2 regions of the Paenibacillus sp. sgz302190 genome follow, and region 1 is predicted to be linked to the other one. Evidence: riboswitches for the same ligand, from Rfam matches in the RefSeq annotation. Region 1 holds a riboswitch; the other holds the start of a gene.
What was found. A riboswitch is a leader RNA that binds a small molecule or an ion and turns the genes downstream of it on or off. The one in region 1 is predicted to bind cobalamin.
Positions count from the first base shown of each region.

Region 1 (13,242 bases):
GTTTTTATATGCTGGTACTGTGGCTCGGGCGTGGCAGCATTCATTACATCGTAGTTTTGGGGATCGTTCAGGGGATTTCATCGGGGCTGTTTTGGCTCGCTTTTAACGTCGTTTACTTTGAAGTGACCAACCCGGACAGCCGGGACCGTTTCAACGGTTGGGCAGGGCTGCTGGGTTCCGGGGCCGGCATTGTTGCGCCGTGGATATCCGGGATGCTGATTGTGTCCATGGGCGACAAGATCGGGTATCGCCTTATTTTTTCAATTTCTCTGGGCATTTTTGTGCTCGGAGTCATTGTCAGCTTTTTTTTGAAAAAAAGAAAAGTTCAGGGAACTTATGAATGGTTTCTTCCCGTTCGCTGCCTCAAACAAGCGGAGACGCCATGGAAGCGTGTCAGTCTGGCGCTTGTCGCCCAAGGCTTCAGGGAGGGCGTATTCGGGTTTATGATCGGTCTGCTCGTGTATATTTCGACTTCCAGCGAAGCGAGTCTGGGCAATTTTGTGCTGATCAATTCCGCGGTTTCGCTGATCAGTTTTTGGGTGGCCGGGCGCTATATTAAGCCGCGTTTCAGAAAGTGGGCAATGCTTGCGGGAGCGGCGATGATCGTGGCCGTCATATTGCCCTTTTTTTGGAAGATGAGCTTTGCCACGCTGTTGATTTTTGGGGTTGGCGTTTCGCTTTTTCTTCCGCTGTACACCATTCCGATGGTTTCCGAAGTATTTGATTTGATCGGTTCCGAGGACAGCAGCGCGAGACAGCGGGAAGAGTATGTCGTATTGAGAGAGCTATCCCTCAATGCCGGGCGGGTGCTGGGCGTTCTTCTGTTCATTGCGGTCGTATCCTGGAGCAGAGCCCCAATGGTGCTGAATGTGCTGCTGTTGATTATTGGGAGTTCCCCGTTGGTCAGCTGGTTTTTTATGCGCAGGCAGCTTTCGCTAAATAAAGCTTGACTTCCGCGGTAATCCCGATAAAAATGGTTGGTAAAGGTTTATTGGGTTGGGGGAAGGGAGGCCGAACTTTGGCGCATCGTAAAATGGTAAACAACATTACAGAACTGATCGGCGATACGCCTGTCGTGCGCATCCGGCGGCTTGTCGATGGCGATGACGCGGAGCTGTACGTGAAGCTCGAATATTTCAATCCGAGCGGAAGCGTGAAAGACCGTGCAGCCTACAACCTGATCGCGCAAGCGGAGAAGGACGGGCGGCTGTTGCCCGGCGCTACGATCATTGAGCCGACGAGCGGCAATACGGGCATCGGCCTGGCCATGAACGCGGCGGCCAAAGGGTACAAAGCCATTCTCGTCATGCCGGACAACATGACCAAAGAGCGCATCAATCTGCTCAAGGCTTACGGAGCAGAGGTCGTTCTGACGCCCGCGGCGCAGCGGATGCCGGGCGCGATCAGCAAGGCCATCGAGCTGAGCGAGCGGATGCCCGGCAGTTTTATCCCGCAGCAGTTTGAGAATCCGGCGAATCCGAATATTCACCGGACGACGACGGCTGTGGAAATTTTGCAGCAGATGGACGGTCGGCTGGACGCTTTTGTAGCTACCTCAGGAACAGGCGGAACGATAACCGGAACCGGGGAAGTGCTGAGGGAGAAACTGCCGGGGATCGGGATTTATGTCGTCGAGCCGAAAGGTTCGCCGGTGTTGTCGGGAGGCAGTCCGGGCCCGCATAAGCTCGTTGGGACAAGTCCCGGCTTTGTGCCCAAAAACTTGAATACCGGCGTTTACGACGAGATTATTCAAGTTTCCGACGAGGACGCGATTCAGACGGCTAAAGATTTGGCCGCCAAGGAAGGCATTTTGGTGGGACCTTCTGCCGGCGCTTCGGTGTGGACTGGATTGCAAATCGCCCGCAAGCTGGGCGCCGGCAAGAGAGTGTTGTGCATCGCGCCGGACACGGGCGAGCGATATTTGAGCATGGACATTTATTGAAAAAAAATGGTTCCTTGGGCTGCGTGCGTACGGCTGCTTTCAGGGAATCATTTTTTTTGAAGGTGTTGAATATTTATACATCATAGTGTATAATTATATAGAGAAGAGAAAGTTGTTCGGAAGGTGGAGTTAACAGTGAAAATCGCTTATGTCAATGAATTACCCGGGCAGGAACAGCTTGCGGCATTCATACAAGCATATACAAAAGAATGCATGATGCTCGGGGAAGCTCCGGCGGACAAGGTGAGCGTCAACGGCTCCGCCTGTGTGATATCTGTTTATGATAACCAAGACCTGATCGGAATCGGCTGCTTGCATGACAGCCTTGAAGTCCATGTGCTGCCTACTTACCGTCACCGGGAGGTCGAAGGGAATATAAATAAGCTGCTGAAGGCGGAAAGCAAATATTGCTACAGCGTCTAGAGCTTATAGAGAGCCATGAGGGATTAGTGTCCCTCGTGGTTCTTTTTGTGTTGTTCGTCCGGCCGCATAAAGGTAGCGGAACGAGCGCTTGAGGTGGCACCGGCGGCAGTTTTATGAATCGGCTGGGCTTGGTAACCGGAAAAACCTGCGAAAGTGCAGGCTTTTTCTATGAAAGCGGTTCGTTTTGGCGAAAAGCCTGCGAAAGTGCAGGAATTTCCGGTGAAAATACGTCTGAACCCGGATGTTCGATGAAAAACCTGCACATTTGCAGGAATGTTCCGTTGCTTGGCGTAGCAACGAGCAAAAAGCTGCACTTTTGCAGGTTTTTTGCGCGAATGCTGGCCGGAAGTCTGCGGGTGCCCGCGAAAGCCTGCGCGAATGCTGGCCGGAAGTCTGCGGGAGCCTGCGCGAATGCTCGCGGAAGTCTGCGGATGTCCGCAAAAGTCTGCGCCATGCCCGCGTGGCTCTTAACGCTCGTCGGCCAGCAGCCGGAGCGAGACTTTGTCATTCAGTTGGAACTGCATGGGGGAGCTTATCTCCCATTGCCCGTCTTCCGACTGAATATGATAGTGATATTCCCTGCCCTGAAACTGGATGTTCGCGATTTCGCCGCGAATGCCGGGCTGTTCAGGGGCGCACAGCTCAAATTGATCCGGCCTGACGGGGTACAGGCCGCATGATTTGAAATGGCCGGCCACATGGCGGCCGAGCCACTGCACGGTGCCGTCCGAGCTTGCCGGCACGAACGTATCTCGGTTCCAGCGTCCGCGAACCAGGTTCGCTTTGGCCACGAATTTGGCGACGAATTCGGTTTCGGGGCGCAAATAAATGTCCTGCGGCGTTCCGACCTGCTCGATGCGCCCGTCTTTCATCACGACAATCCGGTCCGCCATAGCCAGGGCCTCTCCTTGGTCGTGCGTGACGTACACGATGGCGGTGCCGGTCTGTCTATGAACCGCCTGGATTTCCCTGCGCATATCCATGCGCAGCATCGCATCCAGACTGCTGAGCGGCTCGTCCATCAGCAGGAGGGAAGGCTCGGCGGCGATGGCTCTGGCAATCGCCACCCGCTGCTTTTGCCCGCCGGACAGTTCGTGGGGCATACGGCTGCCGTGCTCGGACAAGCCGACCATTTGCAGCACGCCGGCGATGCGGTCCTGCTCACTGCTGCGAATGGAAGCAGGGGTTCCTTTATGGTGACGGATCGGAAAGCGCACATGCTCCGTCACATTCATGTGAGGCCAAAGGGCAAAAGCTTGAAACACCATGCCGATTTTGCGTTTTTCCGGAGGCAGGCTGAAGCCGGGCTTCGCTACCTGCGTTTGATTCATATAAATTTCTCCGGTTGTCGGCTGCTCGAATCCGGCAAGCAGTCTGAGCAGCGTCGTTTTGCCGCAGCCGGACGGACCGAGTATGGCGACGAACTCCCCTTCGGCTATAGCGAGATTCAAAGATTTGAGCGCCTGAAAGCTCCCAAATGATTTGCTGACTTCGATTAACTGAATGCTCATGGCTGCTGGACTCCTCTTTTGGTTTGAAGCTTTTGCAGGATTTGCAGAACGATCACTCCGAGCAGGATCAGAACGACGATCAAGCTGGACAGAGCGGTCGAGTACAAGGTGCTGCCAGCCTGTTCGAAGCTGAATATCGTCACCCCGATCGTTTGCGAGCCTGTGGACCCCAGCAGAGCGGATACCGTAAGCTCGGTGAATGCGGTCAAAAAGACAAGAAACGCCCCGCTAAGCAGCCCTGGCAGCAGCAGCGGCAAAAGCACGAAAACCCACTTGCGCCAAAAACCGGCGCCGAAAACATGGGCCGCTTCCTCCAGCGAAACGTCGATCTGAGTGAAAGCCGTTATGCCCGCTCTTACTTGCAAAATGAGAAAACGGCATACGTAAGCGATGAACAAAATCCGGATCGAGCCGTAGATGCCGGGATTCCAGCCGGGAATCGGCTCCATCCAGGTGAAAATCATGCATAAGCCGAATACGATTCCCGGCAGCGTGTAAGGCAGGGCGACGGCGAGCTCCGCCGATTTGGTCACCCAGGAAGGGTTGCGCACCCTGGCGTAAGCGAGCAGGGACCCGAGCGCGAGGCAGATGCCGAATGTAGTGACGGACAGCAACAGGCTGGTTTGGATCGATTGCCACACTTTCGGATTGTCCAACAGGATGTACCGATAGTTGGACAAAGTTAAATTCGCCGCCTTGAACGGGACTCCATACGCTTTCTTCAAAGAAATGGCGACCATGGATACAAGGGGAACGGCGGTGATCAGAGCCAAAGCGGCCCAGACGGCCGACGTCGCCGATCCCCGGTACTTGCCAAGCGAATAGCGAGGACTGCTGTCGATGACGATCGAGTCTGCGGCTTTAATTTTTCGGACGGCAAGCCATTGCAAAAGTGTCCCGAAAATGGCGATAATGCCAAGCATGATGGACAAAGCCGCCCCTCTGGCAAATGCGGAAGGGCCGAATCCGATAATTTCCTCATAAATGAGTGTGCTCAAAACCGAAATGTTTTTAGGAATGCCGAGAAAAGCCGGGATTCCGAAATTGTCCAAAGAAGCGAGAAAAACGAGCAGCCCTCCGGCTGTCAGGCCAGGCAAAGCGAGGGGGAACGTGATGAGGCAAAACGTTTTCCATTTGCCCGCACCGCTTGCTCGTGTCGCCCATTCCAGATCGCGGGGAATTTTTTTCAGCACTTCCACCGTCAAGAGATACACGAGCGGAAAATGATGAATGCCCATAACGAAAATAATGCCGCCGTAGCTGTACATGCTCCACGGTTTCATATCGGGGCTAAACCCGTGCAGCACCTGGGCGATTACCCCTTGATTGCCCATAAACGAAGACCAGGACAACGTCAAGACGTAGGACGGCAGTATTAAAGGGAGCAGCATCGCCATATGCAGCGGCTTTTTGTGCTTAATGTCCGTATAGGCTATCAACCAGGCGGCTACGACGCCTAATATGCAGGATACGACGGTAGAGCCTGCGACGATAACGAACGTATCTTTCAGCGTTTTCCATAAACGGGCCTGTCGCAGCATTTCGGCGTAATGCTCGAACGTCGGTCCGGCATTCCCCTGCGCGCTTAAATAGACAAGCTTGGCGACCGGGACGACAAACAGCACTGCAAGAACTAGCAGGAGCAGCGCTGCGGCAATGCGTTTTGCGATTCGGGAAAAGCTTCCGGGGAGGGCAGGGCCGACCCTGCCGTTCTCCCTCGCAAGCTGAGTTGGTTCTGAATCCGACATGTATGATGCGCTCCGCTTCCTATTGTCCGAACACTTGGCTGAATTGTTTTTTATCCGCGTCGCGGGCTTCCGCCAGCTTGGTAATATCCGAGGAAATCACTTTGAATTCGGAAATGCTCTTCAGCCCTTTCGGCGCAGCGACGCCTTCGCGGATCGGCGTATACCCGATATCGGAGGACACTTTTTGGCCGTCTTCGGACAGTACGAAATCGACGAATGCTTTGGCCGCTTTTTCGTTGGCGGCATTTTTCATGATGCCGATAGGCTCCGTAATGACGGGCACGCCTTCCGTCGGGTAGATCAGATCGACCGGCGAGCCTTTGGCTTTTTCGCGGGCTACCAAATAATCGACCACCATGCCGTACGACTTCTCGCCGCCGGCTACAGCGTTCAGCACAGCTCCGTTGCCTTTTACGACAGACGTATTGTTCGCCTTGAGGTTTTTGAAGAAGTCCCAGCCGAAGCCGTCGGTACGCGTCAATACGCCCACGTTGTATGCTGCGGCGCCGGAGTACTGCGGACTCGGCATGATGCCGGCATCTTTGCTCTCAGCGGACGCCAGCGCCTTCCAGGAGGTCGGCGGCGTTTTTACTTTTTGCGTATTAATGGCCAGTACGGTCGCCATCACTTTCGTGCCCGTGTACATGCCGTCCGGGTCTGCGAGATCCTTCGGAATTTTGGATAACTCCGGCGATTTATAGGAGCCTAGCAAATTTTGCTTCTTGAGCCCTTCGAAAGTTACCGCATCGGCCAGCAGAAGCACATCCGCCTGGACTTTGCCGGCCTGGTTTTCCGCCTGAATTTTGGCGGTTACTTCCTCGGTGCCGGAACGGAAGCTTTCGACCTTCACATCGGGATACTTCTTATTGAATGCCGCCACTAGTTTGGTCACATCTTCCTCCGGTTGGGATGTATAGAAGGAAAGCTTGCCGGAAACCGGGCTTGCGGATTCTTGTTTCGGAGACGATTGGGGTGTCGATTGCGCGCCTTGCGTTGCTGCAGGTTGTCCGTTAGTTCCGCAGCCGCTGAAAATCAACAGAGCCGCTGCGCTCATCATCAAAGATCCTTTTTTTAACAAAATGGTTTCTCTCCCTACGTTTTTGTCTATGTTCTCTTCGAAATTCATTATATAAAGCGAATGTTAGACGACTGTAAATTGGGAAGGCTCGGTTTGTAAAATGCTTTTGCTCCGCCAGGATTGAATTCGGACAGCAGTTCATTGTAAGATTGAAAGATGAACATATTTCCACCAACGAAAGGTAGGGTTAACCATGGATGCTTTGAAGCTTAAAATTCTCGAAATATTGAAGGAAGACGCCCGCCGCAGCGCGGAACTGATTGCCACCATGCTGGGAACGCCGGAGGCTGAGGTAGCGCAGGCGATACGCGAGATGGAAGCGGATAAGGTCATCGTCAAATACGCCACGGTTGTCAATTGGAGCAAGGTGGATGATGAGAAGGTTACGGCCCTGATTGAAGTGCAAATTACGCCGGAACGCGGCCGCGGCTTCGATGCGATTGCGGAACGGATTTATTTATATCCGGAAGTAAGATCCGTTTATTTGATGTCCGGCGCCTACGACCTGCTCGTCGAGATCGAGGGCAGATCGCTTAAGGAAGTCGCTTCGTTCGTTTCCAACAAGCTTTCGCCAATCGACCGCGTGCTGTCGACGAAAACTCATTTTATTTTGAAAAAATATAAACAGGACGGCATTATTTTCGAGGATCAAGAGGACGATCACCGAATGCTCGTCTCGCCGTAAGGGAGAATTTCGCCATGATTAAAGATGAACCGACGGTCCGCAAGCCAAAGTCGATGACGGATTATTTGGCTCCTATGGTAAAAGCGATCCCGCCATCGGGCATTCGCAAATTTTTCGATCTGGTCAGCAACAGCAAGGAAGATATTATTTCGCTGGGGGTCGGGGAACCGGATTTTTCCACGCCCTGGCACGTTCGCGAAGCCGCCGTATATTCGCTGGAGCGGGGCCGGACCAAATATTCGCCGAATTCGGGAATACCGGAACTGCGGGAGGCGATTGCCGAATACTTGCACAATTCGTTCCAGGTAAGCTACGAGCCCGGCGACGAGGTGCTGGTGACCGTAGGAGGAAGCGAAGCGATCGACCTCGCGCTGCGGGCGCTGATTACGCCGGGGGATGAAATTTTGATCCCCGAGCCGTGCTACATCTCTTACTCGCCCATCACGACCATCAGCGGGGGGAAAGCGGTAGGCATCGAGACATTTGCCAAAGACCAGTTCAAACTGACCGAGCAATCGCTGAGAGCGGCGATAACGCCCCGATCCAAAATTTTGATTTTGTGCTATCCGAGCAATCCGACCGGCGGCATTATGACTTATGAAGACTGGCTGCCGATCGCCAAAGTCGTCGAGGAGAACGACCTGATCGTCATTTCGGATGAAATCTATGCGGAACTCACGTACGGACAAAAGCATGTGAGCTTCGCGGCCATGCCGGGAATGAAGGACCGGACCATCCTTGTGAGCGGTTTTTCCAAAGCGTTCGCCATGACGGGCTGGCGCATGGGATATGCGTGCGGGCACTCCGACCTGATTTCCGCGATGACCAAAATTCACCAATACACGGTGATGTGCGCGCCGATTATGGGGCAGGTGGCCGCCCACGAAGCTCTCAAGAACGGGCTGGAAGAGAAAGACCGCATGATGGAATCGTACAATCAGCGCCGGCGCCTGATCGTCAAAGGATTTCGCGAGATCGGGCTCGAATGCCACGAGCCGCAGGGCGCGTTTTACGCGTTTCCGAGCATTGCGGCGACGGGGATGACTTCGGAGAAATTTGCCGAAAGATTGCTGTTCGAAGCGAAGGTGGCGGCAGTTCCCGGACACGTATTCGGGCTTGGCGGAGAAGGCTTCCTGCGCTGTTCTTATGCGTATAGCGTTTCCCAGCTAAATGAAGCATTAGAACGAATAGGAAAATTCATCAAAAAAATGTAAAACATTTTAAAAAGATATTTTCAATAGGGACAAAAACTGGTATCCTTGAGGTAAGGAGGGAAGAGCATGGCTTTTATGGAATATCAACTTGCTTCATATAACAAACATTTCCAAATTCGGGAAGATGATTCCGATCGTAGCTGGTTGATCAAGCATGCTAAGAAATCCGCCTCCTTGAGTCCGCTCGAAGAAGAGATTCATTCTTTGAGACGGATGCTCGAACAGATGGTTGTCGAAGGCAAGGAAATGACTTCCGAAGCCGTCGTCGAGCTCAGCACAGTCCTCGATCAAAAAATAAACGAATATATGAATAGAGGCAAAAAAAGTCGGTGATGAGCCGGCTTTTCTTATGACCGTACAAAACTTCGGAAGGATTGAAACTGCATGAGAATCAAGCTGCTTTTAGTGAGCATCGCCATGCTGGCGGTGCTGTTGGCCGGGTGCGGAGGCCCGAAGCCTGATGTGCCTATTTTCGCCATGGGAGCGAACGGATTTCCTTCGGAAATCGGCGACAAGCTGGAAGCTTCCCTTGCGGCCAAGGTAGGCGAGAAGCCGACCGTAAAGTTCGTCTCAACGCCGATTTTTTCGATGGAAAAAATGATTGTCGAGCTTGCCGCCGGCGGCAACGGCATTCTTATTTTGCCGGACGAACAGTTTAAAGCGCTGTCCAAGCAGGCCGGGTTCGTAGCTCTTGACGACGTGATCAAGCCGGAGGATTATCCGGATGGGGTTATGGAACTAGCCGAGGACGGAAAGCCGGCGGAAAAGCATCTTTACGGCATTCCGATGGCAGGCAACAAATGGCTGAAAGAGCAGGGGCTGGAGGGCAAAGGGCTAACCGCCTTTATTCCACAAAACTTTAAACAAATCGATGAGGCCAAGCAGGTGCTGAAGGTCATCGCCGCGAAGTAATTCGCCTTCGGCTTGTACATGCCGGGAAACTCATCTATAATCGACAAAGAGATACTGAATGTTGTAGCTATGCAGCCACAGGTGCCGGCAGCTGTGCCCGATCGATCGGGCGCTGCCGCTTAAAAGGGAAGCCGGTGCAAATCCGGCGCGGTCCCGCCACTGTAACCGGGAATGTTCCTCATGATGCCACTGTTCCGATTTAGGGGATGGGAAGGCGGGGAAGCTCGATACCCGAAAGTCAGGAGACCTGCCTATGGTGCCGTACACGACTTCCTTCGAGGAAAAGGATGGCGTTAAATCAGGGAGCAGCCGGCGGCTGTCAGCTGCCTGGATTTATCGTCCCCTGCTGTTCCTTCGGGAAACGGCAGGGGATTTTTTGGCAGGATGGAAGTCCTGGAAGTCCTGACGGACGAGGAAAAGGAGAAAAGCGAGATGAAAGTGAGCTTGTGGAAAAAGACCGCGCTGCTGGCTCTTGCCGCAGCTGCGGCAATCAGTCTTGCAGGCTGCGGCAAGACAGTGGAGAAGCAGCCGGAGCTGACGGACCCGGCCAAGCTGGGAGCGGGCGAAACGAAAGCCCCGTCCGCGACGGCGACGGCTGCGTCAACCGCCAAAGCGTCCAAAAAGACGCAGTACCCGCTCAAAATCAAGGATGCGACGGGAAAAGAATTTACGTTTGACAAGGCGCCGCAGCGGATCGTATCCGTATCGCCCGCCGAGACGGAAGCGCTTTTTGCTATAGGGCTCGACAATCAGATTGTCGGCGTATCGGACCTGGACGATTATCCGGGGGCGGCGAAATCGAAGCCGAAGATGGGCGGCATTACGAAGCCGAATCAAGAGGCGGTCATCGCTGCTAATGCGGACATCGTTTTCACGGGCGTTTCGATGAAGGCCGACACTGTGGAAAAGCTTCGCGCGATGAATATCAATATGTTTAAAGTGGAGCCCAAGACGCTCGACGACGCCATTGCCGACGTGCTTACGTTCGGGGTCATTACGGATCATCAGGAACAGGCGGAGCAGGTGGCGGACAAAATGAAAGCGGACCGCCAGAAAGTGGTCAGCGCCGTGAAAGACGTGAAGCAGGCCAATAAGAAAAAGGTCTACGTCGAATTCAGCGCAGGCTGGACGGTCGGCAGCGGCGAATTTATGGACGAGCTGATTCAACTGGCCGGAGGCGTCAATGTTGCAGGGGACAAGAAGGGCTGGTACCAAATTAGCGAAGAGAAGATCATTCAGCAAAACCCCGACGTCATTCTTTTCGCGGCCGGCGTGACCGATGACAAGAGCAAAAAAACGCTCGACGCGATCATTCGCGAACGCAGCGGATGGGATCAGATTGAAGCCGTGAAAACGAACCGGGTTGTCGGCATCGATCAAAATCTGCTCAGCCGCCCGGGCCCAAGAATAACGGACGGCCTGCTTGCCATGGCCAAGGCGATTTACCCCGAACTGGTGAAGTAGATGAAAAGAAAACTGATGCTGTGGGGAGGAGTAGGAGTCTTACTCCTTCTTCTTTCTATTCTGATCAGCTTGTCTTTGGGCACGGCCCATGTCCATGTGCTGCAAATAGCCGGTATTATCGGCAAGCACATTCCGTGGCTGGGAGAGCGAATCGAAGCGGATTGGCCGCAATCTTCCGAGCAGATCATCATGAAAGTCCGGCTTCCCCGCGTCATGCTCGGCATCCTTGTGGGCGCCTCGCTGTCGGTAGCGGGGGCGGCTTTTCAAGGAGTGCTGCGCAACCCGCTGGCCGATCCTTACACGCTGGGCGTATCTTCGGGCGCTTCGGTGGGCGCAGCTTTTCTGATTTATTTCGGGCTGCAGTATTCTTGGCTTGGGCAATGGTCGATTCCGGCCGTGGCGTTCGGTACCGGGCTTATTTCGCTGCTGCTCGTGCTGAAGCTGGCGCAAATCGACGGCAAGCTCAAGCTGGAGACGCTCATTCTCTCAGGCGTGGTCATGCAGGCGTTCCTGGGCTCGATCGTTGCGTTCATGGTATCTTTATCCAACCAAGTCATTAACGAAATCGTATTTTGGCTGATGGGCAGCCTAGCATTGCGGGGCTGGTCCTACGCGGCGTTGGTAACGCCTTATTTGCTTATCGGCTTTGCGGTATTGATCGGCTTGGCCAGATCGCTGAACCTGCTCGCGCTCGGCGAGCGCCAAGCCGCCCATCTCGGGGTCAATGTCGAACGGACGAAATTGACCGCACTGATCGTTGCGACATTCGTTACGGCGGCGGCCGTATCCGTGGCCGGAGTTATCGGCTTTGTAGGACTTATTATCCCGCATCTGGTGCGCCTGTTGGTCGGCCCCGATTACCGCCTGATTATGCCCTTATCCGTTCTCGGCGGCGGAATTTATGTGCTATGGGCGGATACGTTGGCCCGCACGCTGCTGAGCCCGACGGAAATACCGCTCGGCGTCATTACCGCCTTTTTGGGGGCGCCGTTCTTCGCTTACTTGTTGAACAAAGATAAGAAAGCGCAGAGAGGTTGATCTTGATGATACAAGTCGAAAGCGTTTCGAAAAGCTTCCACGGGAAGCAGGTGCTGCAACATATGAGTTTCGAGGTCGAAGCGGGCGAATTTTTCGGCATTATCGGGCCTAACGGAAGCGGCAAATCGACGCTGCTGCGGATCATGTCGGGCATCGACCCGGCCTCCGCAGGCGATGTGCGATTGGCCGGCAGGCCGGTGGCTTCCTACAGCCGCAAGGAGCTGGCCCGCCGGCTCGCCGTGCTGCAGCAGGACGCCCTGCCGCCTGTCGGCTTCACCGTGCGGGAGGTCGTGGAGATGGGCCGGTACCCGTTTCAAAACTGGCTTGGCGAAGATTCGCAGAATGCCGGGCATTTGATTGCAAGCATCGTGGAGAAGCTCCATCTGGAACCGCTCATCGGCCGCACGGTAGACCGCCTCAGCGGGGGCGAGCGGCAGCGCGTAGCGCTAGGCAAAGTAATGGCCCAGCAGCCCAGGCTGCTGATGCTCGACGAGCCGACGACCTTTTTGGACATCGGATATCAAATCCAGATGATGGATTATGTCAGGGCATGGCAGCGGGAAGAGGGTTTGACCGTCGTAGCCGTGCTGCATGACTTGAACCTGGCTGCGCAGTATTGCAGCAGGCTGCTCGTCGTCCATGACGGCAAGCCGGCGGCCATAGGGACGCCGCAGGAAATTATAACGAGCAGGCTGATCGCAGAGGTGTACGGAACCGAACCGATCGTGCTGGAGCATCCGTTGAACCGGGCGCCGCAAATATTGCTGCAGCCCGGCAAATAACTGAAAATGCGAGGGATGAAATGATGTCTAGATTAGATCAAGAAATCAGCGCTATTCAACCGATCGATCAGGAGTTCGCCGAACTGGCCGGGCGGCATTTGGATCAGCTTACGAAACCGCCGGGAAGCTTGGGCAAGCTGGAGGCGATCGCGTGCCAGACAGCCGGCATTACCGGTGAAGTAAAGCCTGTATTCGAGAAAAAAGCCGTCATCGTGATGGCCGGCGACCATGGCGTCTGCGAGGAAGGCGTCAGCGCGTTTCCGGCGGAAGTGACGCCGCAGATGGTACTGAACTTCGTGCACGGCGGCGCGGCCGTCAACGTGCTGGCGCGGCATGCCGGGGCGGAAGTCGTCTGCGTCGATATCGGTGTAAACGCGGATCTGGAGCATCCGCAGCTTGTATCGAAAAAAGTGCGCAAAGGCACGCGCAATATGGCCCGCGAAGC
Region 1 covers NZ_JBZYAO010000014.1:80,207-93,448, forward strand. The annotation lists gene AC6RNO_RS17185 (MFS transporter) at 1-950, shown strand, start outside; gene cysK (cysteine synthase A) at 974-1,942, shown strand; gene AC6RNO_RS17195 (hypothetical protein) at 2,078-2,365, shown strand; gene AC6RNO_RS17200 (ATP-binding cassette domain-containing protein) at 2,833-3,876, opposite strand; gene AC6RNO_RS17205 (ABC transporter permease subunit) at 3,873-5,624, opposite strand; gene AC6RNO_RS17210 (extracellular solute-binding protein) at 5,644-6,681, opposite strand; gene AC6RNO_RS17215 (Lrp/AsnC family transcriptional regulator) at 6,896-7,387, shown strand; gene AC6RNO_RS17220 (aminotransferase class I/II-fold pyridoxal phosphate-dependent enzyme) at 7,402-8,601, shown strand; gene AC6RNO_RS17225 (aspartyl-phosphate phosphatase Spo0E family protein) at 8,668-8,934, shown strand; gene AC6RNO_RS17230 (hypothetical protein) at 8,986-9,513, shown strand; cobalamin riboswitch at 9,576-9,782, shown strand; gene AC6RNO_RS17235 (helical backbone metal receptor) at 9,898-10,977, shown strand; gene AC6RNO_RS17240 (FecCD family ABC transporter permease) at 10,978-12,015, shown strand; gene AC6RNO_RS17245 (ABC transporter ATP-binding protein) at 12,021-12,797, shown strand; gene cobT (nicotinate-nucleotide--dimethylbenzimidazole phosphoribosyltransferase) at 12,818-13,242, shown strand, end outside.

Region 2 (10,011 bases), on a different contig from region 1:
TTTTCCTATGCGGATCAGATGGGCCAGCGTAAAGGTTCCGGAGCGGCGTATTACAACATCTTCGGATGGGACCTCATGGAATTTTTGGACAGCAAAAAAATCAATGCGGACGAAAAGTCGCGCCTCAAAACGCTGTCGATCGGTTTGATCGTGCCGAATAAGTTCTACAAACTGGCCGAAGAGAACCAGCCGCTGCATGTGTTCGCGCCTTATACGGTATACAAAGCGTACGGCAAGCACCTTGACGATATGGACATGGACGAGATGTACGACACGCTGCTGGCGGACCCTAGAGTCAAAAAGAAACCGGTGATGAGCGCCCGCGAAATGCTCGTAAAAATCGCCACGACGCAGCTGGAATCCGGCTATCCTTACATGATGAACCGCAGCAATGCGAATTTGGCGCACCCGCTCAAGCAGATCGGCGCGATCAAGATGTCTAACCTTTGCACGGAAATTTTTCAGCTGCAAGAGACGTCGGAAATCGGCGATTACGGCGATGAGAACCTGATTCGCAGAGATATTAGCTGCAATCTGGCTTCCTTGAACATAGCGAATGTCATGGATCTGAAAAAGCTGCGCGAATCGGTGCACGAGGGCATGATTGCGCTGACCTCCGTCAGCGATATGACGACGGTCGCCAACGCGCCGGGCGTAGCGAAGGCGAACCGCGAGCTGCACTCGGTCGGACTGGGTGCGATGAACCTGCACGGATATTTGTCCAAAAACAAGATCAGTTATGAGAGCGAAGAAGCGAAAGATTTTGTCCGCACGTTTTTCATGGCGATGAATTTCTTCTCGATTGAAAAAAGCATGGAGATCGCGAAGTCGAAGGGCGAGACGTTCGACGGGTTCGAGCTTTCAGAATATGCCGGCGGCGCTTATTTTGACCGCTACTTGCAAACCGATTACCGCCCGGTCACAGACAAGGTGAAACAACTGTTCGAGGGCATGCAGATTCCTTCTCCGGACGATTGGGCCAAGCTGAAGGAAGAAGTGCGCGCTCACGGGCTTTACCATGCGTACAGAATGGCTATCGCTCCTACGCAAAGCATTTCGTACATCCAGAATGCGACTTCCAGCGTCATGCCGATCGTCGAGCCGATCGAAACGCGGACGTACGCGAACTCGACGACGTATTACCCGATGCCGTATTTGCGGAGAGACAATTTCTTCTTCTATAAATCGGCGTATCAAATGAACCAATTCAAAATTCTTGACCTGATTGCCGAAATCCAGACGCATGTCGATCAAGGCATTTCGACGGTGCTTCATGTCAACAGCGATGTGACGACCAGACAGCTTGCGCGCTATTATTTGTACGCTGCCCGCGTCGGGTTAAAATCGCTCTATTACACGCGGACGAACCAGCTCTCCGTTGAAGAGTGCGTCAGCTGTTCGGTGTAACGGGAAGGGGAATGAATACAAGATGACCACCAAGAGAGCCGTCAACTGGAACCGGCCTGACGACGATTTTACGATCACGTTCTGGAATCAAAATATTATGCAGTTTTGGACGGACGAAGAAATTCCTCTGTCTGACGATAAAATGTCCTGGATGACGCTGAACGAAGCGGAGCGCGACCTGTATATGAAAGTGCTGGGCGGGCTTACGCTGCTCGATACGATGCAGGGCGGCGTAGGGATGCCAAGAATTTTGGAGCATGTGGACGGGCTGCAGCGCAAAGCGGTGCTCAGCTTCATGGGCATGATGGAGCAAATTCACGCCAAATCGTACAGCAGCATTTTTACGACGCTGTCTACGACGGAGGAGATCAACGACATTTTCCTCTGGGTGGAGCGAAATCCGTATTTGCAGTTCAAGGCGAATACGATTGCCAAATATTACGACGGCATTCACACCCGCAAGGATCTGTATTTGGCTATGGCGGCATCCGTGCTGCTTGAAAGCTATTTGTTCTATAGCGGCTTTTTCTATCCGCTGTATTTGGCCGGCCAAGGCAAGATGACTAGCAGCGGCGAAATCATCGATCTGATTTTGCGCGACGAAAGCATTCACGGGCTGTATGTGGGCGTGCTTGCCCAGGAAGTGTACGAGGAGCTGACGCCGCAGGAGCAGGACGAGGCTTACGAGACTTTGACCGCGCTTCTGAAGGAGCTTCATGCGAATGAGGAAGGGTACACGGAGGATCTGTACAGCGCGATCGGCCTGGACCGGGAAGTGAAGGCGTTCCTGCGTTATAACGCGAACAAGGCGTTTATGAATCTCGGGCTCGACCCTGCATTCCCGGAAGAGGAGATCAATCCGATCGTGCTGAACGGACTCAGCACCAAGACGAAGCAGCACGACTTTTTCTCCAAAAAAGGCAACGGCTACGTTCGCACGATTCATGTGGAGCCGCTGAATGACGACGATTTTGTTTTTGACAATTTGTAAGAAAAGCTTGTATAAAAATTAATATTCATGTATAGTTATACATTGTATCGAATGTAAGCAGACAATTGCATATTGTGGAGACAGGTGCTCTCGCCCGAATGAATCGTTCTTGGGCTTGAGTTTAAAAGGGAAGTTCGGTGCAAAGCCGACGCGGTCCCGCCACTGTAACAGAAGAGTCGCAGCAAACATCGCCACTGGTTGAATGAATAACCGGGAAGGCTGCTGCCGATGATGACGCTGATAGCCAGGAGACCTGCCTGTTTCAACGACACTGCTTTTACCTACGGGAGATAGGGAGGTGTTAGATGGCAACCGATAAGTATAATCGCGAGGCGTCTTTCCCTTTGTCTTTTTGAGGGAACGACGTCTTTTTTGTGTTCCGCTCAGAAAGTACAAATAAGGAAAACGGAGGCGAGCTTAAGTGGCTGGTGCAATAAAAATTGGCAATTTGGGATATCCGAGAATCGGTGAGGACCGGGAATGGAAAAAAGCGCTGGAGGCGTTCTGGTCCGGTAAAATAAGCGAGCAGGACTTAGTGGCGGAGATGGAGCGGATCCAGCTCGCGCATGTGCAATTTCAAAAATATGCGGGGCTGGACGAAATCCCGGTAGGCGATTTCACTTATTACGATTCGATGCTGGATATGGCGGTCATGTTCGGTATCGTTCCGGCGAGGTTCGCGCATTCGGGAGGGTGCGTGCCGCTTGCCACTTATTTCGCGATGGCGCGCGGGAACAGTCAGGGCGCGGCCTGTGAAATGACAAAATGGTTTAATACGAATTATCACTACATCGTCCCGGAAATCGGGGAGGACGCACCAACGTTAACATACAACAAACCGCTGGAGGCGTACCGCTTTGCCAAGTCCAGGGCGGACGTCGAAGGCAAACCTGTGCTGGTCGGGCTGTACACGTTCCTCAAGCTGTCGAAGGGGTTCGCGGCTTCGCGGCTCGGCGAGAAAGTCGGGCAGTTTTTGCCGGTCTATTTGCAGGTGTTGAAGGAACTGGCGCAAGAAGGCGTCGCTTGGGTGCAGATCGATGAGCCCGCCTTGACGACGAATCCGTCCGCGGAGGAACTTGAGCTTGTGGAGCAAATTTACGGCGCCATCCATCGGGAAGTGCCGGGGTTGAACGTGATGCTGCAGACGTATTTTGAGGCGGTCGAGCATTATGAGCGGGTGGTCCGCTTGCCTGTTCAAGGCATCGGACTGGATTTCGTGCACGATGGCGGGGCCAATTTACGGGCTGTGGAGGCGCACGGATTTCCGGCCGACAAGCGTCTTGGCGCCGGCATTATCGACGGGCGCAACATATGGCGCGCCGACCTGGAAGCGAAGCTGCTGCTGGCGCAAAAGCTTGCGGCACACGTACCGCACGAGCGGCTGGTGCTCCAGCCGTCCTGCAGCCTGCTGCATGTGCCTGTAACCGTTGTGCGGGAAACGAAGCTTCCCGCCGCATTAAAGCAGGCGCTTGCTTACGCCAACGAGAAGCTGGTCGAACTGAGGCTGCTCGGCCAGGCGCTCGCAGGCGGACAGGAATCCGCTGCGGCCGAGTGGCAGTGGAACCGGGAGGCGCTTGCCGGCTTCCGCGCGCTGCCTGAGCGGAACCGCCAGGATGTAGCCGCGCAGTTGGCCGGGCTTGAGGTAGTCTCGCATACGCGCGGTCTGCCGTTTGCCGAGCGCTTTGCGCTGCAAGCCGCTCACTGGAAGCTTCCGCTGCTGCCGACGACGACGATCGGCAGTTTCCCGCAGACGCCGGAGGTACGCAGCGCCCGCCTGAAATGGCGGAAGGGCGAGCTGAACACGGCGAAGTACGAAGCGTTCATCGATCAGGAGATCGCCAGCTGCATCAAGATCCAGGAAGAGATCGGCCTGGATGTGCTCGTCCATGGTGAGTTCGAACGCACGGACATGGTGGAATATTTCGGCGAGAAGCTGGACGGCTTCGCCTTTACGCAGAACGGCTGGGTGCAATCGTACGGCTCCCGCTGCGTCAAGCCGCCCGTCATTTACGCGGATGTCGCATTCGCGGCGCCGATGACGGTGAAGGAAAGCGCCTATGCCCAGTCGCTGACGGCTCTTCCGGTTAAAGGCATGCTGACCGGGCCGATCACGATTTTGAACTGGTCGTTCGTCAGAGACGATTTGAGCCGCGAACAGGTGGCGAACCAGATCGCGCTGGCGCTGCGGAAGGAAGTTAAAGCGTTGGAGAGCGCAGGCATCGAGATGATTCAGGTTGACGAGCCGGCGCTCAGAGAGGGCTTGCCGCTGAAGGCGAAGGATCAGCAGAGTTATTTGGAATGGGCGGTCAAAGCGTTCCGCATCGCCACTTCCAGCGTCAAGGATACGACGCAAATTCATACCCACATGTGCTACTGCGAGTTCCATGATATGATCGATTCCATACGCGCATTGGATGCGGACGTGATCTCGATTGAAACGTCCCGCAGCCACGGCGAGCTGATCTCAAGCTTTGAGCTGCAGGGCTACGATCACGGCATCGGTCTGGGCGTGTACGACATTCACAGTCCGCGCGTGCCGCAAGCGGAGGAAATGACCGAGATGATCGGGCGGGCGCTCCGGGCGCTGCAGCCGGAATTGTTTTGGATCAATCCCGATTGCGGCCTGAAAACGCGGAAGTGGGAAGAGACGGAAGCCTCTCTGCGGCATATGGTGGAAGCGGCCCGTCAGGCGCGCGAAGCATTTAGCGAATCGGTTCGGGCTTAATAGACGGCAAAAGTAAAAAAGAGCACCTCCAACCTCTCCGGTAAAGAGAGCTGGGGGTGCTTTTTCGTTCATGAGGGGGATGCGCCAGTTGCGGCTAGGCAAGCGATTCCTTCACGGCAGGCTCGGTCAGCTTGTAGCCGACGTTGCGAATCGTGACGATATATTCGGGGTTGCGCGCATTGTTCTCGATTTTATCGCGCAAATGGGAGATGTGAACGTCGACAATCCGCGTATCGCCGAGGAAGTGGTAGTCCCATACGCCGTGCAGCAGCTGCTGGCGGCTGAGCACTTTCCCGCGGTGCTTGCAAAGGAAGAGCAGCAGTTCGAACTCTTTGGGCGTCAGCTCGATCGGAGTGCCGCTGACCGTAACTTCGCGCTGATCCGAGCGGATCGTAATCTGGCCGATGTGCATAGGCGCGTTCTCGTTCGTGGACGGCAGCGCCTGCACGCGCCGCATAATAGCCTGGATGCGGGAGATCAGCTCCTGCGGGCTGAACGGTTTGGTCATATAATCGTCCGCTCCGTTGTCCAATCCGGCGATTTTGTCGGTCAAGTCCTGCATAGCGGTCAGCATAATGATCGGCACGAGATTGTTTTGGTTTCTCAGCTTGCGGCAAACCTGGAAACCGTCCATTTTGGGCAGCATCAGATCCAATACGATCAAATCCGGACGGAACGTCTGGATAGCTTCAAATACGGCTTCGCCGTCGTAAACGCACTGTACTTCGTATCCTACCAGTTTCAAGTTGAATTCTATAAGCATCGAAATGGACGGCTCGTCATCCACAACTAATATTTTTCTTTTCATCGATATGTCGGCTCCTTTAATCGAATGATAAGTCTATTATGAAGGTATTCTATCAACGACATATTAAGATAAAGTTATCCCTGTGTTAAATTGATTTCCTGCTGCTCTTATAATAGGATATAATGTGAGGTGAATTTGACGGAAATGGCTTTTCATATCGTGCTGGTCGAACCAGAAATACCCGCAAATACAGGCAATATATCCCGCACTTGCGCGGCGACGGGAACTTATCTGCATTTAGTAAGGCCTTTAGGCTTCCAAACCGACGACAAAACGTTGAAACGCGCGGGGCTTGATTATTGGCATTCCGTAAAGCTGGAATACCACGATTCGTTTGACGAGGTGCTGCAAGCATATCCGGACCGGAGGTTTTTCTTCGCGACGACGAAGGCGGAAAAGCGTTACACGGATTTTACATTTCAGGACGGCGATTTCTTTGTTTTTGGCAAGGAAACCAAAGGCTTGCCTGACTCTATCCTGAACGCGCATCCGGGAACTTTGATGCGGATGCCGATGAGCGATGCGGTGCGGTCGCTTAATCTTTCCAACTCCGCCGCAATTATTTTATATGAAGGTTTGCGGCAGACCGGTTTCGCCGGCCTCACGTAAGCTGGCGGATTGATCGCCGGGTCCAGGCGCTGCGGCGCGGCAAAAAAGCCTATGAGCTGCCCGTTTCCGAAAGGAAGCCGGCAGTTCACAGGCTTTTTTCACTCCATCGGGAAATTGTCCCATGGCCATTTGTTTTTTTCGATGCCTTTCACCCATTGTTCGGAAAAGCTCACGTATTTAATGTGCGTGCGGGTACCGAATGCATAAGCGGCATGGATCATTCCGTCTTTCGATTGGATGAGAAAGGGGTATTCGTATCTCCGGTTGAACCGCGCATTCTCTTCCCCGCAATAATGATCTCCCGTGTCAATATGCCGCATGTACGGCCAAGTTTTTCCTTCGTCCTCGGAAATCGCTATCGTAACGGGAATTCTCTCATAGGGCCAAATCGTTACATCCGGATCTTCGTTTGCGCTGCAATTGTTGAAAATGATGGCGATGCCGCCGCTTTGGAGGCGAATGGCGCGGATCGACGCATTGTTGTTCGGGAGCGCCGTTTTCTCGGGCACGGTCCAGCTTTCCCCGTAGTCCGACGATCGGCTGGAATAAATCCGGTCTGCATTGCGGCTGCGGAAAAAAGCAGCGAGCTTGCCGTCGTCAAGCTCCACGATGGAAGCGTGGACTCTCCCTCTGCTGCCGGGAATTTCAATTTTTCGCCATGAACGGCCCTCATCGTCGGATACGTGCACGGCGCTGTAATCGTGGCCGAATTGCTTCGTTTCGTCGAGACTGCTGTACCAGACGGGGAATATCCAGCGGTTGTTGCTCAATACTGCAATGGGATGACGGCAAAAAGTTCCCGGCTCGTCAAACAGCGCCTCCGAAGGCCTCCAATGCTCCCCGTTGTCGCCGGAGATCCGGCATTGCACCCGGGACGTATGCTGCATGGCGAACGGCCCTGACGCCTCTTTGCTTTTGAGCATGGCTTGCCATTCGGCCAGCGAGCAGCCGCGGGTGTCCATCGTCGTGTGCAGCAGCCAAACTTTTCCGTCTGGGGCTTGAAACAGGGACGGATTTTGATCGGCTTTGGCAAAGTCGTCGGAGAGGCGGACAGGGGACGTCCATTGCGCCTGCCGGTGGCCCAGCCTGGACATGTAAATTTTAATGTCGCCGGCCCCTTCGTCAGATCCGCCAAACCATACGCACAGCAAATCTCCGTTATCCAGTTCGATCAAAGCGGGGGCGTGATTGGTCGGCGCGGCGGCAGGAATCAGCGCTTCGATCCGGTCGGATTCATGATGCAAATAGCATTGCCCGTCTTGCAGCAGCGATTTTAAATGGACGATTTTGGTTTGATCCATACGAGTTCCCCTCATTCTGTGCAGGATATAAAGCGCTTTCTAAATTTTTCGGGCGTGTTAATTAATACGGCAATTCGGTTTATTGGGATGATTGGAGTTATTAATTTGTGTTGCGATATAGCACTTTTAACGAATATATCATGTGATGGATAGGTCGTCAATTCATTTATTGTTATATTTTGAAACAATCTTGCTGAATTAGCGATTGTTGTGAAGCGGTTGCCCGGCGGACAAAAATATATCGAAATTTTTTCGTTTTCATAATTGCAATTTTCGCAGAATTGAGCTATATTATGCCTAAAATTGCAACAGAGGGTGTAAACGTGAAAATAAAGACATTGGTCATTGCCCCGTATCGCGGGCTTTTGGAGCTGATCAACAATTTGGAGAGCGAGCTTCCGGAATTTGAGATTACAGCTATTCAGGGCGACCTGTCCGAAGGCCTTCATGCGTTCAAAGAACGTTATATGAACAGAGAGTTCGATGTCGTGATTAGCCGCGGCGGCACGGCGAGGCTGCTCCGGAATCATATTCCGCAGCCCGTAGTTGAAATCCAGGTTTCGGGATTTGACATTTTAAGAATTTTGACGCTGCTGAAGGGCTACAAATCGAAAATCAAAATCATCGGATTTCCCAACATCATTCAAGGTTTCGGCGCCGTATCGAGCTTGATGAATATCGAAATTCCGTGCGCGGAAGTTCAGGGGGAGCATGAAGTCGAGCCCGCTTTGAGAAAAGCGAAGGAAGAAGGAGTTATCGTCGTTGTCGGCGATAACGTGACGACCCGCCTGGCTAATGAGCTCGGCATGCAGGGGGTTTTGATCACTTCGGGGCGGGAGTCGGTGCTTGACGCTTTTTACTCGGCCAAACAGATGTACCGGGTGCTGAACTCTTCCAAAATCCGCAATGTCGTCTATGAGGATTTGTTGAACCAGGTGGATCAGGGCTTTGCGATCGTCAATGAGCAGGGCGTAATGGAGTATGCCAATGCTTTGTTTAAGCAGCGCCTGCAGTTGGAAGAGCAAGAGAGCGAAGCGAATTCATTGTTCGCGGATCATCCCTACTTTTTGAAATTAATCGAGGATTTGCAGCGGGAGCAGCCTTTGTATGAGCCGTTGAATTTTTATGCGGCCGGCAAGAAGTTGACGGTTTCGGCGAAACTGCTGAACCTTGTTCCTGCCAAACCTTCATATTTGTTCAAATTGACCGCTTCGGAGGATGCAGCGGACAGCTTGCATATCATTTACCATAAAAAAAGCGGGGCTTCCGCATTTCCCCCGATCATTACGCTCGGCGAACCGTTTCAACAGGCGTTCATCGCCGCGGAACAGCGGTTCCGGGAGCATTTGCCGATTGCCGTTTACGGCGAGACGGGAAGCGGGAAAATGCTGTTTTGCGATATGCTGTATCAAATGGAGCGGTATAAAGACGGGAGCATGATGGAAATCGTGATCCAGGATGGCAGCGAGGAGACGTGCACCCGACTGCTTAAAGTTGTGCAAAACGCCCAAGCCGACTCGTTGGTGTACATCAGAGGCCTGGAAAAAACGCCGGCTTCTTTGCAGCGGAAACTGTGCCAAATGCTGCCGAAGCTGACAAGCTATTTTGTGTTTTCGTTTTTGCGCAGCCCGGATCAATTGAAGGACGAAATGCTGCTCGATTCGAAAATGTTTGAATCGCTCAGCCGGGCGAGCTTGTTTTTTCCGCCGCTTCGCGATCATGCGCGATATTTGGAGGAGCTGGTGCGCACTTTTATAGTGCAAAGCAACGAAAAATACGGCAAACAGGTCGTCGGCATCCGTCCTGCGGTGCTGGAGGAGCTGCGGACGCACCCTTGGAAAGGGAACTTTATCGAATTGAAAGAGATGATCGAGGAATCCGTAAAAAATGCGAGCGGCGAATATTTGGAGGATGACGCGCTGCAGCTCCTTTACGCTTCGAACAGCGGCGACAAACGGCGCGGCGGAGCGGCCGGGCGCATCGATATCAGCCGCCCGCTGGAAGATATCGAACGGGAAATCATCCAGCTTGTTCTGGAGGAAGAAAACATGAACCAGTCCAAAGCCGCCAAAAGATTGGGCATCAACCGCTCCACTCTATGGCGCAAAATAACGGAAAACAAATGAGAACAAGGCGCGTATCCTTCGGGAATGCGCCTTTTTTGTGCGTG
Region 2 covers NZ_JBZYAO010000070.1:3,307-13,317, forward strand. The annotation lists gene nrdE (class 1b ribonucleoside-diphosphate reductase subunit alpha) at 1-1,407, shown strand, start outside; gene nrdF (class 1b ribonucleoside-diphosphate reductase subunit beta) at 1,430-2,398, shown strand; cobalamin riboswitch at 2,464-2,673, shown strand; gene metE (5-methyltetrahydropteroyltriglutamate--homocysteine S-methyltransferase) at 2,820-5,123, shown strand; gene AC6RNO_RS35890 (response regulator transcription factor) at 5,218-5,931, opposite strand; gene trmL (tRNA (uridine(34)/cytosine(34)/5-carboxymethylaminomethyluridine(34)-2'-O)-methyltransferase TrmL) at 6,076-6,540, shown strand; gene AC6RNO_RS35900 (exo-alpha-sialidase) at 6,639-7,841, opposite strand; gene AC6RNO_RS35905 (PrpR N-terminal domain-containing protein) at 8,165-9,967, shown strand.
Region 2: another riboswitch for cobalamin. It lies ahead of metE (5-methyltetrahydropteroyltriglutamate--homocysteine S-methyltransferase); the one in region 1 lies ahead of AC6RNO_RS17235 (helical backbone metal receptor).